DNA from 2 places in the Rothia sp. HMSC064F07 genome. Region 1 is predicted to be linked to the other one. Evidence: riboswitches for the same ligand, from Rfam matches in the RefSeq annotation. Region 1 holds a riboswitch; the other holds the start of a gene.
The links. Region 1 has a riboswitch for thiamine pyrophosphate ahead of HMPREF2712_RS02020 (ECF transporter S component). Riboswitches for the same ligand answer to the same signal wherever they lie in the genome.
Positions count from the first base shown of each region.

Region 2: it holds a riboswitch for thiamine pyrophosphate, as region 1 does, so the genes downstream of both, HMPREF2712_RS07580 (bifunctional hydroxymethylpyrimidine kinase/phosphomethylpyrimidine kinase) here and HMPREF2712_RS02020 (ECF transporter S component) in region 1, are expected to answer to the same signal.

Region 1 covers NZ_KV831924.1:26,393-32,150, reverse strand. The annotation lists gene HMPREF2712_RS02035 (aminotransferase class IV) at 1-384, opposite strand, end outside; gene HMPREF2712_RS02030 (energy-coupling factor transporter transmembrane component T family protein) at 647-1,444, opposite strand; gene HMPREF2712_RS02025 (ABC transporter ATP-binding protein) at 1,441-3,075, opposite strand; gene HMPREF2712_RS02020 (ECF transporter S component) at 3,164-3,796, opposite strand; TPP riboswitch at 3,855-3,955, opposite strand; gene HMPREF2712_RS02015 (DUF4235 domain-containing protein) at 4,222-4,455, shown strand; gene HMPREF2712_RS02010 (MFS transporter) at 4,616-5,758, shown strand, end outside.
Region 2 covers NZ_KV831926.1:1,289,764-1,295,521, reverse strand. The annotation lists gene HMPREF2712_RS07590 (ABC transporter transmembrane domain-containing protein) at 1-819, shown strand, start outside; gene HMPREF2712_RS07585 (ABC transporter ATP-binding protein) at 821-2,569, shown strand; TPP riboswitch at 2,804-3,002, shown strand; gene HMPREF2712_RS07580 (bifunctional hydroxymethylpyrimidine kinase/phosphomethylpyrimidine kinase) at 2,991-4,751, shown strand; gene HMPREF2712_RS07575 (YoaK family protein) at 5,209-5,758, opposite strand, start outside.

The DNA of each region.
Region 1 (5,758 bases):
CGGCGACGCCATAATCAGCGTGTACGGGCCCGGCTGCATAGAAGTCACCGCCTGGGTGGGGCCGCGCGAAATAATGATCTTCACGATGTGCTCTTCACCCAGCGCAGTCTCGGCACCGGCGGTCGCCTCACGCATGAGGCGCTCCACCGCCGAACGCAGAATCTCGGGTTCCGGGTCGGGCAAATCCAGCATGCGCGCCGACGACTCGAGGCGGGACAGGTGCATGCCGAGCTTACGCACGCGACGGTTGACGGACAGCATAGTCTCGAAGACGCCGTCGCCGCGGGTGAAGCCCTGATCATCAACGCTGATGAGGGGTACGGACGGGTCAACGAAGATGCCCTGCGGGTTCTGCTCGTTCAGAAGAATTACGGTACTAGACATAGTTTTATTGTACGTTCGCAGCAGAACCGTAGGCAGGAGGCGCCGTACCTTCCTGAAGCGACATCAGGGTGCCCGAAGCGAAGCGAGGGCGGGTGCCCCTGTAGGAGCGAAGGAAGAGTACAAGCGCCTCCCTACTCATGTCCCAAGTGGAGCTAGGCGCGGAGGAAATATGCGGCACCCCGCCTCCCTGTAGGAACGAGGGCGAATACCGTCTCCCAAGCGGAGCCACGAAAGCGGAACCGCAAGCTACTGCCGGAAAGAACTAGGCCCAGAGGAACTGAATCGTACCCGCCGCAATAGACGCACCGTACGCAACAGCGATAATGACGGCGGCAGCAATGCTCACGTGCACGTCACGGGGCGAATAGGAGGGTACGCGAGCCCAGGTGCGTTCGCCTGCGCCGAAGCCGCGCGCCTCCATGGTGATGGCGAGGCGGGAGCCGCGGCGGATAGCCTGCACGAGCAGGGCGAAGCTCTGACCGCCAAAGGTTTGCGCACGCCCAATGAGTGACTGTCCTGCACCGAGTCCGCGGGCGCGTCGTGCCTGGCCGAGGGCGTTCCATTCGGCGAAGAGAATGCCGACGAGGCGCAGGGCGGCGACGGTGGCGAGCACGAACCGGGAGGGCAGTTTGAAGGTCTGCGCGAGGGAGTCGCCGAGGTCGGTCGGGTCGGTGGTGAGTACGAATGCGAGGGTGGGTAGGACCATGGCGAGGGAGCGGATCATCATGGCTGCGCCGACGGCGGCGGAGTCGGTGGTGATGGTGTTGAAGCCGAGGTCGAGGATGGTGGTGCCGGTTTTGGCGCTGAGCATGGCGACGGACCAGCCGGTGGTGATGACGGCGATGAGGATGGGCCAAAAGCGGGCGAGGACGTTGACGGGTCGGAATCCGACGAGGATGAATCCGAGCAGTTCGAGGGCGAAGAGGATTCCGGAGGTGAGGGGGTCGCGCACGATGAGTGCGGCGATGATGAGGGTGAAGGAGACGATGAGTTTTACGCCGGCGTTGAGGTTGCTGAAGTAGCTGGTTCGGTCGATGGTGCCGAAGAAGTCGGTGTTCATGCGTTCTCCTTTCCGGGGGTTGCGAGGGCTTCGGAGGTGTCTAGGGCTTCGAGGGTGATGTGGTTGCCGCCGAGTGCGGCGGTGTAGTCTTCGTCGTGGGTGATGGAGATGACGGCGGTGCCGTCTGCGAGGAGTTCGCGGATGAGGTCGACGAGTTCTGCCCAGGTTCGTGCGTCTTGGCCGAAGGTGGGTTCGTCGAGGATGAGGATTTTGGGTGCGGTGGCGAGTGCGGAGGCTACGGAGAGCCTGCGTTTTTCGCCGCCGGAGAGGGTGAAGGGGTTGGCGTCGAGTAGGTGGGTGAGGCGTAGGCGGGTTGCGAGTTCGTTGGTGCGGGCGGTGAGGTCGTCTTCGTTGAGGGGGCTGCGGGTGAGTGCGGCGAGTCGGCGGGGGCCGAGTTCGAGTTCTTCGCGTACGGTTCCGCGGATGAATTGGTATTCGGGTTCTTGGAAGACGTAGCCGATACGGCTGAGCATTTGGGCGGGGGTCCAGGTGGGCACGTCCCAGTGGGCGCGCTCGCCGCCGTGGTTGCCGCCGTGGTTGCCGTCGTAATTACGCAGCGCGTCGGTGGCGGTGAGGGTGCCGTCGGGTGCGGTGAGGAGCCCTGCGAGGCTGAGGGCTAGGGTTGATTTGCCGGCGCCGTTGGGCCCGAGCACGCTGAGGTGTTCGCCGGCGTGCAGGGTGAGGTTGATGCCGCTGCGCAGTACGGGCAGGTCGGTGGGTGCGGGTGCGGGGGTGTCGCCGAGGCGTTTGATGGTGCGTCGGCGTGCACGTCGTTGTTTGGGGGTGGGTTGTGCGCGGGTGATGCTGAGGTTTTCGGCGCGCAGTAGCGCTTCGCCGTGTTCGCTATCGCTGTCACTCTGCGGTGCACGCGGCACGTAGTTGGGTACCCATACGCCCGCGTCGATGAGTTCTTGGCGGGCTTCGGTGAGTACGGTGTCGGGTGCGCCGTCGTGGGTGATGGTGCCGCCTTCGCCGAGCACGATAATGCGGTCCATGTGCGGCGCCCAGATGCTCACGCGGTGCTCCACGACGAGCAGGGTCGCGCCGGTCGCTTCCGCGGCGGTGAGGATGCTGTCGCGTACTTCCTGCACGCCTGAGGGATCGAGGTTGGCGGTGGGTTCGTCGAGGATCATGGCGCCGGGGTGCATCGAGAGGATGCCCGCCAGGCCGAGGCGCTGCTTCTGACCGCCGGATAGTGCGCTACTGGGGTGATCGAGGGCAAGGTGGTTGAGTCCTACGGCGGTGAGGGCTTCGGTGACGCGGTCCCAAATTTCTTCGCGGGGTACGCGCAGGTTTTCGGGGCCGAACGCTACGTCGTTGCCGACGGTTGCCATGACGATGGAGGATTCGGGGTCCTGCTGCATCATGCCTGCGGTGCCGCGTGCTTCGGCGGGTGCTTGCCCGTTGATGGTGATGGTGCCGCCGGCGGATTCGCCGTCGTCATCGTGGAGCACACCGGCGATGGCGTGCAGGAGCGTCGATTTGCCGGCGCCGGAGGTGCCCAACAGCAGGACTTTTTCACCGGGGTTGATGGTGAGGTTGAGTCCGCTGATGACGGGTTCTGGGCGTCCGGGGTGGTGCCAGCTGAAGTTGTTGAGCTCGATGCGCGCCCCGCGCGGTGTTGCTTCCATGATGGTTCCTTAGCCTTTTGTGTGGCTGCTGTTGTGTGCCGAGTGGTGACTCGTTGTGAGTGACTAGTTGGTGGCTAGTTGCTGGTGGTTAGCGGCGGGTCTTGCCGGATGCCAGCGAGGAGAGCACACCGGTCTTGGCGAGGTTCTGCACGAGAATCCATGCGAGGAAGCCTGCGATGACGGCGCCGGAGATGACGGCGCACGCTACGTAGATGATTGCCTTGAGCGGTTCCATGTCGGGGTAGTAGATGAAGATTTCGTTAACGCCCATGAACAGGCCGCTGAGCGCACCGGCGAAGATGGCGATAGTTGCGTTCCAGCGGCGGTAGCGGAAGATTGCGAAGGCGATTTCAGCGCCGACGCCCTGGAAGAAGCCTGCAATCAGGATTTCGCCGCTCCATGCGCCGCCGGTGAAGAGTACGGAAATGAATGCTGCGACGATTTCGCCGAAGAGTGCCGCACCGGGCTTGCGGATGAGCAGGCCGCCGAGGGTGCCGCCGAGTAGCCACGCGCCGGCGACGATGGGGCGGAATTCGGGTGCTGCTACGAGTGCGGTTTTGGCGGCGGGGCCGACTGCGATGTCCCAGATCCAGAAGATGACGGCGCAGGCTACTGCGATAACTGCAGCGATGACGATTTCGTTGACTCGCCAGCGCAGGTTCGGCTTCTTCGCTTCTGCCTGGGTAGATGCCTGGGAGGCGGGGGTTGCGTTCTGTGACATTGGTGGTCCTTCCGTCGTTGGAAGGGGAATGTCCTCGCCCTCTGATTGGACGAGGGCATTGAGAAGAAATTCGACTCCCTACGCCGGTACTAACCGGATCAGGTTCGAGGGTCTGCTTAGCACTCTCAGCGCCTCGGTGGCGCTCCCCTGTCGTTTGGGGTTCCTTGTCCGTACCGTTGTGGTGCGGGTGGGAACCCAGGTTCGATTGTAGGCTTGTCTGGCTGTTCGTGCCAATTTGCCGCTTTTTGTTTCGTTCTTCTGCCCACATTACAGAATTGCACGGTGTACAATTTTGGGACGGAGAGGCTCCAAGGCGGCACGAACGCCTTAAACCCTATACGCTAGGGAGTGGCGCTCTTTTCTTACCCAACCCCGAAGGGGTTCACGGGCAGGACGCCGCATCGTATACAGCTAAGGAGATACACATGAACCCCGTCGCTAAGCTTGCTATTGCGGGTATCAACATGGGCGCTGCTGCCCTGGTTGGTAAGGGCCTGGGCGCAGCCTGGACCAAGGCTACCGGTAACCAGCCTCCCGCCATTTCCCACGAGTCTGAAGACACCCTGCGTCAGGTCATCCTCTGGACCGTTCTGACCTCCGTCGTGGGTGCTGTGGTGAGCTTCGGTATTGCTCGCCTGCAGCGTCGTTTCTTCAACTAAGACTTTGCGCCTTCCGCGCGAATGTTCATGAGCTAGGCGGTACGTATCTCCACTCGGTACGTACCGCCTGGTGTTCCTTCTTCAGCACGCCCGCTCTACTTCAGCCGGTTTCATGCCGCCGCTACGCTGAAGCGCCACCTCGGCATCCGAAAGCACAACTATGACTATTTCTTCTCCCCGCCGTAAAACGAAGGCTCAGCGTAGGGTCGTTGACCACGCGAACAGCCGCCGTTCGGTCGCGTCCTGGGTCATGTGGGATGTTGGCTCGTCGAGCTTCGACTCGATTATGACGACCTTCATCTTCACCGTCTATCTGACCAGCAGCTATTTCGGTACGCCCGAAGAGACCTCTTCAGCGCTATCACTGGGTCTGACCGTTGCCGGTTTCCTCATTGCGATTCTAGCGCCGGTGACCGGCCAGCGTAACGACAAGTCCGGCAAGGGTATCTTCTGGCTCGGTGTGAACACCATGCTACTAGTCGGTTCGATGGCGGCGTGCTTCTTCGTGGGCCCCACCCCGCAGTACCTGTGGCTGGGTGTCACCCTGATTTCTGCGGCAAGCGTGTTCAGCGAGTTCGCGTACGTGAACTATAACGCCGTACTGCCGCGCATCTCCCACCCGGAGAATATCGGTAAGATTTCGGGCGCAGGATGGGCCGCCGGCTACATTGGCGGCATCCTGGCGCTGGCTGTGGTGCTGTGGGGTTTTGTGCTTACCCCCGAAGTACTCGGCCTGACCACCGATAACGCCCTGAATATCCGTGCGGTCGCACTGTTTGCCGCCGCCTGGTGTTTGATCTTCTGCCTGCCGCTGCTGGTGCGTATGCGCACCCGCGAGCGCTTCCTGCCGGAGGTGCTGCCCACCCGCGAACTGCGTTTCCTGGAGCTCGGTATGGAGCGTCTCTCCCCGGCTCGTCAGGGCGGTCTGCTCGCCTCCTACAAGGCGCTGTGGCGCACCATTAAGCGGCTGAAGATGACGTCCCCGCAGACCCTGTGGTTCCTGATTGCTTCGGCGGTGTTCCGTGATGGTCTGTCCGGTATTTTTACGTTCGGCGGTATTCTTGCGGCGGGCACGTTCGGTTTCAGCACTTCCGAGGTGATCCTGTTCGGTATTGCCGGTAGCGCTGTCGCGGCGGCTGGCGCGATCCTGGGCGGCTACCTGGATGACTACCTGGGCCCGAAGGCGATTATTGTTATCTCGCTGGTCGGCATTATCTTGGCGGCTACCCCGCTGATGTTCTTCCCCGAACCGGGCGTGTTCTGGGTATGCGCCCTGCTGTTGTGCCTGTTCGTGGGCCCGGCA
Region 2 (5,758 bases), on a different contig from region 1:
ATTGCGCTCGCCAAGGTCGCCCGCCTCGAAGGTCACGCGGGCGTGCGCCAGGGCGTGCTGAAGAGCCCGCGCACCGACGAAGAAATGGCGCAGTTGGCACGCGCCGAACAGGCAGTCGAGGCGAGCACCTTCGAGGTGCCCGTACCCGTCGCCCCCGCCGGTGCTAGCAACCCGCGCATCGTGTACGTCAACCCGCGCGACTACAACCTCACCGCGCAAGACTACGCCGAGGCGCTTGCCCGCACCCTGCGACGCGGGGGAGAGGACCTCAAGGACGCTACCGGCCGCCGCGTGCTGCTGAGCGAACCGAACCCCATGATTTTCGCGGGAACCCTGCAGGAGCACCTGCGCCTGGGCACCGTGCCGAACCCCGACGAGGAGCTGGCACAGGCAAAGGACCAGGAGCTGCTGAAGATTACCGACTCCCGCGAAATCGCCTACCGACTGGGCGGACGCAACCCCGAAGACTACTTCGCCGCCCGCATCACCAGCGAAGGCGCGAACCTCTCCGGTGGTCAGCGTCAGCGTCTGGCACTCGCCCGTGCGCTCGCACAGGACGCGCAGGTGCTCATCCTGACCGAGCCGCTGAACTCCGTGGACGAACCCAGCCAGCGCTACATCTACGATGCGATGGAAACCCAGATCGGTAGCGACCGCCTGCCCGTCGGCTACCCCGGCCTGCTACAGGATTTGGAGCAGGTCTACGTTATCTCCACGACCGCGGAGACGACCCGCCGCATGGAACGTGACGGCTACCCGGAAACCGCTCAGTCTGAAACTGCTCAGACCGAAACCACTCAGAATCAGGAGGTGAACTAGCATGGCAAAGCAGCTCCCCATCGAAACCCCCGCCTACGTGGCACGCCGCATGTGGAACTACCTCGCAGCGCATAAGGGGCGAGCCCTCTACACCTTCGTCATCTACATGGTCAGCACCCTCATGGGTGCGGTGGTGCCTCTGCAGATTGGTGCCACCGTGGACGACGTGGTGACGGGCAAGTTCTCCAGCTACCCGTGGCAGCCGATTCTGATTATCCTGGCGGCGTTCATCGTGCAGGCGATAACCCTCATGGTCTCCTCGTACAGTGCGGCCCGATTGGGTGCGCTCGTCACCCGTGACGCCAACCAGGACACCCTCGACGGCACCCTCGACCTGGATGCACGCACCGTGGAAGAAGCCGGCAGCGGCGACCTGCTCACCCGCGTGACCGACGACCTGTCCTCGGCCGCAAACGCTGTCAGCACAGACCTTCTCGGTGCAATCTACGTGGTCCTGTACTTCCTGGTTTCCACGATCTCTCTGGCGTTTGTGAGCCCCGCAATGGGTCTGATTATGCTGCCCATGATTGCTGGTCTTGCCCTCATCATGTCGAAGATGCTACCGCTCATGGCGGCACGCAACCAGACCACCCAGGAGCGCGTGAGCGACCTCAACAGTGTGCTGACCGAGAACATTCGCGGCACCTCCACGATTCGTGAGCTGGGTGTTCACACCGCCCGCGAAGACGCCTTCGCCGGTGAGAACAAGCGCCAGTTCGCCGCGCAGCTGGGCATGGTGCGCATCCGCCAGCTGTACTTCACCGTGGACGCCATCAACGCCTGGATCCCCACGGTTCTGTGTATGCTCTGGGGTGCCGCCTGCGTGGCTCTCGGCTGGGCAAGCTGGGGCGCCGTGGCGACCGCCTCGGTCATGGTTTTTAGCCTGCGAACCCTCGCTGATATGCTGAACAATCACGTCAGTAACCTGCGCATCATGCTTGTGAACATGGGCCGCGTGTTCGGCGTGGTCTCCTTGGCGAAGAAGCAGCGTGAGGAGCGTGCACAGCACCGCGCCGAAGCGTTCGCTGCCGTTTCTGATGAAGCCGTGAAGAACCCGGAGTACGCCATTGACTGCTCCCACGTCTCTTACGGCTACTCGCCCGATGCCCTCGTTCTGGAAGACATCAACCTGAAGATTCGCCGCGGTGAGGCGCTCGCCCTGGTGGGCCGTTCCGGTTCGGGTAAGACCACCCTGGCTCGTCTGATTGGTGGTTCGCTGACCGCCCTGGACGGCACCATTAACGTGATGGGGCACCCGGTCGGTCACGGCGACTTCCCGACCGATGCCGCCGCCGATGGCCGCCCGCGCCTGCTGGTCTGCACCCAGGAAGCACACGTCTTCTTCGGTACTCTCGCCGATAACTTTACGGTGGTCGTACCGGATGCAACCGTCGAGCAGATGGGCGAGGCACTGGACGCTATCGGTGCCCGCTGGTGGCGCGACCTGCCGCAGGGCATGGACACCATCGTCAGCGGCGCGGATTCGCCTCTGACTCGTGACCAGATTCAGCAGCTAGCACTGGCACGTATTGTGCTTGCTGACCCGCACGCCGTGATTCTGGACGAATCCACCACCCAGCTGGAGCTCGCGGACGCAACCGAGTCCCTGAGGGCCGTGCTGGCGAACCGTGCGGTGCTGATTATTTCACACGATGCGCGTATCGCCTCGCTGGCTGACCGTGCGGTCCTGCTACACGAGGGCAGGATCATTGCGGAGGGCTCACCGGCAGAGATTTTCGCCCTGACCTAAGCTCTGACCTAAGCCCGGAGGATATGCCCGGCGATATGTCCAGCTGATAGTGCCCGGCACTGCGTGAAGCGGTGCCGGGCACTACTTGTTTAACGGGTGGTTTCCGCACAAGGGTGCGCTGAAATCGGCGGCGGGGAGCCCTTGCCGTAACGCAAGACTCAAACGAAAATTTCGGAGAGATTCACTTGTCACCCGTAAAACTTTCAGTTACTAAGAACCATTGTGATAACCTGGCAGAGCGATATGGGGTGCCTTGAGACGCCCGCGACCCGCTAACCCGCCCAACTGACCGCCCAACGAAGGGCTACGGCACAGCGAAGAGCTACGGCACAGTGGACGCACGAAACAGCGTAAGAACACTCAAGGCTGAGAGAATCACCCATTGAACCTGCTCTAGTTCGAACTAGCGAAGGGATTATCGATGATGGCAGAGCAGCCTACCGCGCCCGCGTGCGCACCCACCACCAACCATGTACCCGACGCGAGCACCCCCGGAGCATCCCGGGCACCGCAGACAGCTCAGATACCTCAGGCAGCTCGAGTGCCGAGGGTTCTTTCCATTGCTGGAACCGACCCCTCCGGCGGTGCGGGTATTCAGGCGGACCTCAAGTCCATTGCCGCATCCGGCGGTTACGGCATGTGCGTGACCACCTCACTGGTTGCCCAGAACACATGCGGGGTTCGTGAAGTATTCACCCCGCCCCTGGAATTTTTGACCGCGCAACTTTCCGCCGTTTTTGATGATGTCACGGTTGACGCCGTGAAAATCGGCATGCTCGGCGACGCAGACACGATCCGCACGGTTCGTACCTGGCTGAGTGAGCATCCCGTGCCCGTGGTCGTGCTCGACCCGGTCATGATTGCTTCCAGTGGTGACCGCCTGCTGCAGGCAGAAGCGGAGCAGGCGTTGCGCGACCTCGTGCCGCTCGTGAATGTGATTACCCCGAACATTCCGGAGCTCGCCGTGCTCTGTCAGAAGGAGCCCGCCCAGACTTTCGATGAGGCGCACGAGCAGGCGGCGAACCTTGCGGCGGCGACCGGAACCACCGTGATTGTGAAGGGCGGCCACCTGTGCGGTCAGGACGCCGGTAACACCGCGGTCTTCCCGGACGGCACCTGCGCGCACGTGCGCACCCCGCGTCTGGACAGCCGCAATACGCACGGCACCGGATGCTCCCTATCCTCTTCGCTGGCAACCCGCCTGGGCGTGGAGCTGCTGCAGCACACCGAAGCCGCAGAATCTTCTGCGGGCGAGAAGAACACTCTGACCAGCGACGATACCCACCGCGCCCTGCAGTGGAGCACCCGCTGGCTCCACGAGTCCATTGCCGCAGGTGCCGGTTTGCAGGTCGGTTCCGGTGAGGGTCACGGCCCGGTGGATCACGCCGCCCGTGCCCGCCGTCTGGAGGCTGCAGCCTCCGCCTACCCGTGGCATCACCTGCTCGCCACTACCGACTCTGAGGGCAACGCTCTTGATGGCACCAGCCCGGAGCGACTGCTGCCGGTCAGCCCCGTATCCGCCGGTGAAGCCGTCGTAAAGCCCGCCGGCCCCTGGACCGCCGCGCTCTGGGCTGCGGGAGGCGAAACCTGGCGCCAGATTCTGGACTTGCCCTTCGTGCGTGCCCTCGGCGACGGCACCCTCGACGAGGACCTGTTCTCCTTCTACCTGGACCAGGACGCCCTCTACCTGCGCGACTATTCGCGTGCGCTCGCGACCCTTTCGGCGCGTGCCGACACCGCTGAGGCGCAGGTGCACTGGGCGGCTGGCGCGCATGAGGCGATTGCCGCCGAATCGCAGCTGCACGAGGGCTGGTTGGCGAACCGCGCACGCCTGGGTGGGCCTTCGCCCATCACCATGGGGTACACGAATTTCCTGCGTGCCTCCGCAGCTGGTGAGGATTATGTGGTCGGCGCTGCCGCGATTCTGCCCTGCTACTGGCTGTACGAAGAGGTGGGCGCTGTGCTCTCCTCGCAGAACCACGCGGACCACCCGTACGCGGAGTGGTTGAGCCTGTACGGTGGCGAAGAGTTCGCCGCGGAGGTGGAGCGTAGTCTCGCGGAGGTGGAGCGTGCGTTTGAGGCGGCTTCACCGGCTCAGCGTGTCCGCGCGGCGCGGGCGTACCTGTCGGCGTGCGTGTATGAGCGTGAGTTCTTCGACCAGGCTCACCGGGCACTGCGGTAGTTCGTCGGGCGCTGCGCTAGAGGCTCGCGCGGGGTTTGGGACGCCGGTGCTTTAGGTGCCGATTTTGGGGCTGAATACCGCCCCGGCATGGCGTGAGATGGGTGATTGATGCTTCACTCAACCTGCCGCCGGTTCGGGTGCCTTGCCGGTTATGCTTAAGGCGTCGGTGAAAACCGTTAGCGGCAGGATTCCGGCCCTCACCCAACTGGCTGATGTACCTGCCGCGCCCGCACCTCTACGGCGTGTAACCGACCAGTTTGGCCCGTCGCAACCACCTCATCCAACCCCCGCGGCGGGCCAAACGCCTTCCTTCCCAGTTTTCGGGGCTTCGTTTGAAAGCGTGTGGCGTGTAAATCCCGCATAGAAATATCCCGTGCAGATACTCTCATCTGCACGGGATATTTTGCTGTTCTGTTTTCTGCTCTGCCCTCGTCTATAGCCGCAGATTGGGTGAATCTTATGCGCCCTGGTTCTCACGAACCTCTTTCTTTTCCGCCTGGTAGCCGAAGCAGAACGCAGCGCCCGCGATCAGCGCCGCCAACCAGATGGAAAATACGCCAAACCATCGGGTGACAAGCGCCATGAGAATCACGCCAGCTATGAAAGAGGCGACTACGAGAGAGTAATCAATGGCTTTGAGCAGAGCCGTACGGCGCTGTGCCTTCGCCTCATTTTTTGTGTCTCCGTCGGGGGTTTTCCGCGTGAGGTACAGCGAACCGGCGGTGTACCAGGCACTGAGCATTTTGCGCCAGTTGCCGCTGGTCATGAAGAGCGAAAAGGGGTTTTCGCCAATGCGTGTATCCGCGAGGGCGTGAATCATCAGACCGACGGTGAACGCCAGCGCGCCCACCTGAAAGCTATTGCTCAGAGTTCTATCCATGAAGGGTACCGCGAAGCAGACCAGAAGGAACGGCAGGAGTGTGCCGATGCGCCAGTGTCTCATCCGGGCACGTTGACCGAGTAGATCATGAATGAAATGCCCTGCCAGATACCCGAAGCTGAAAAGA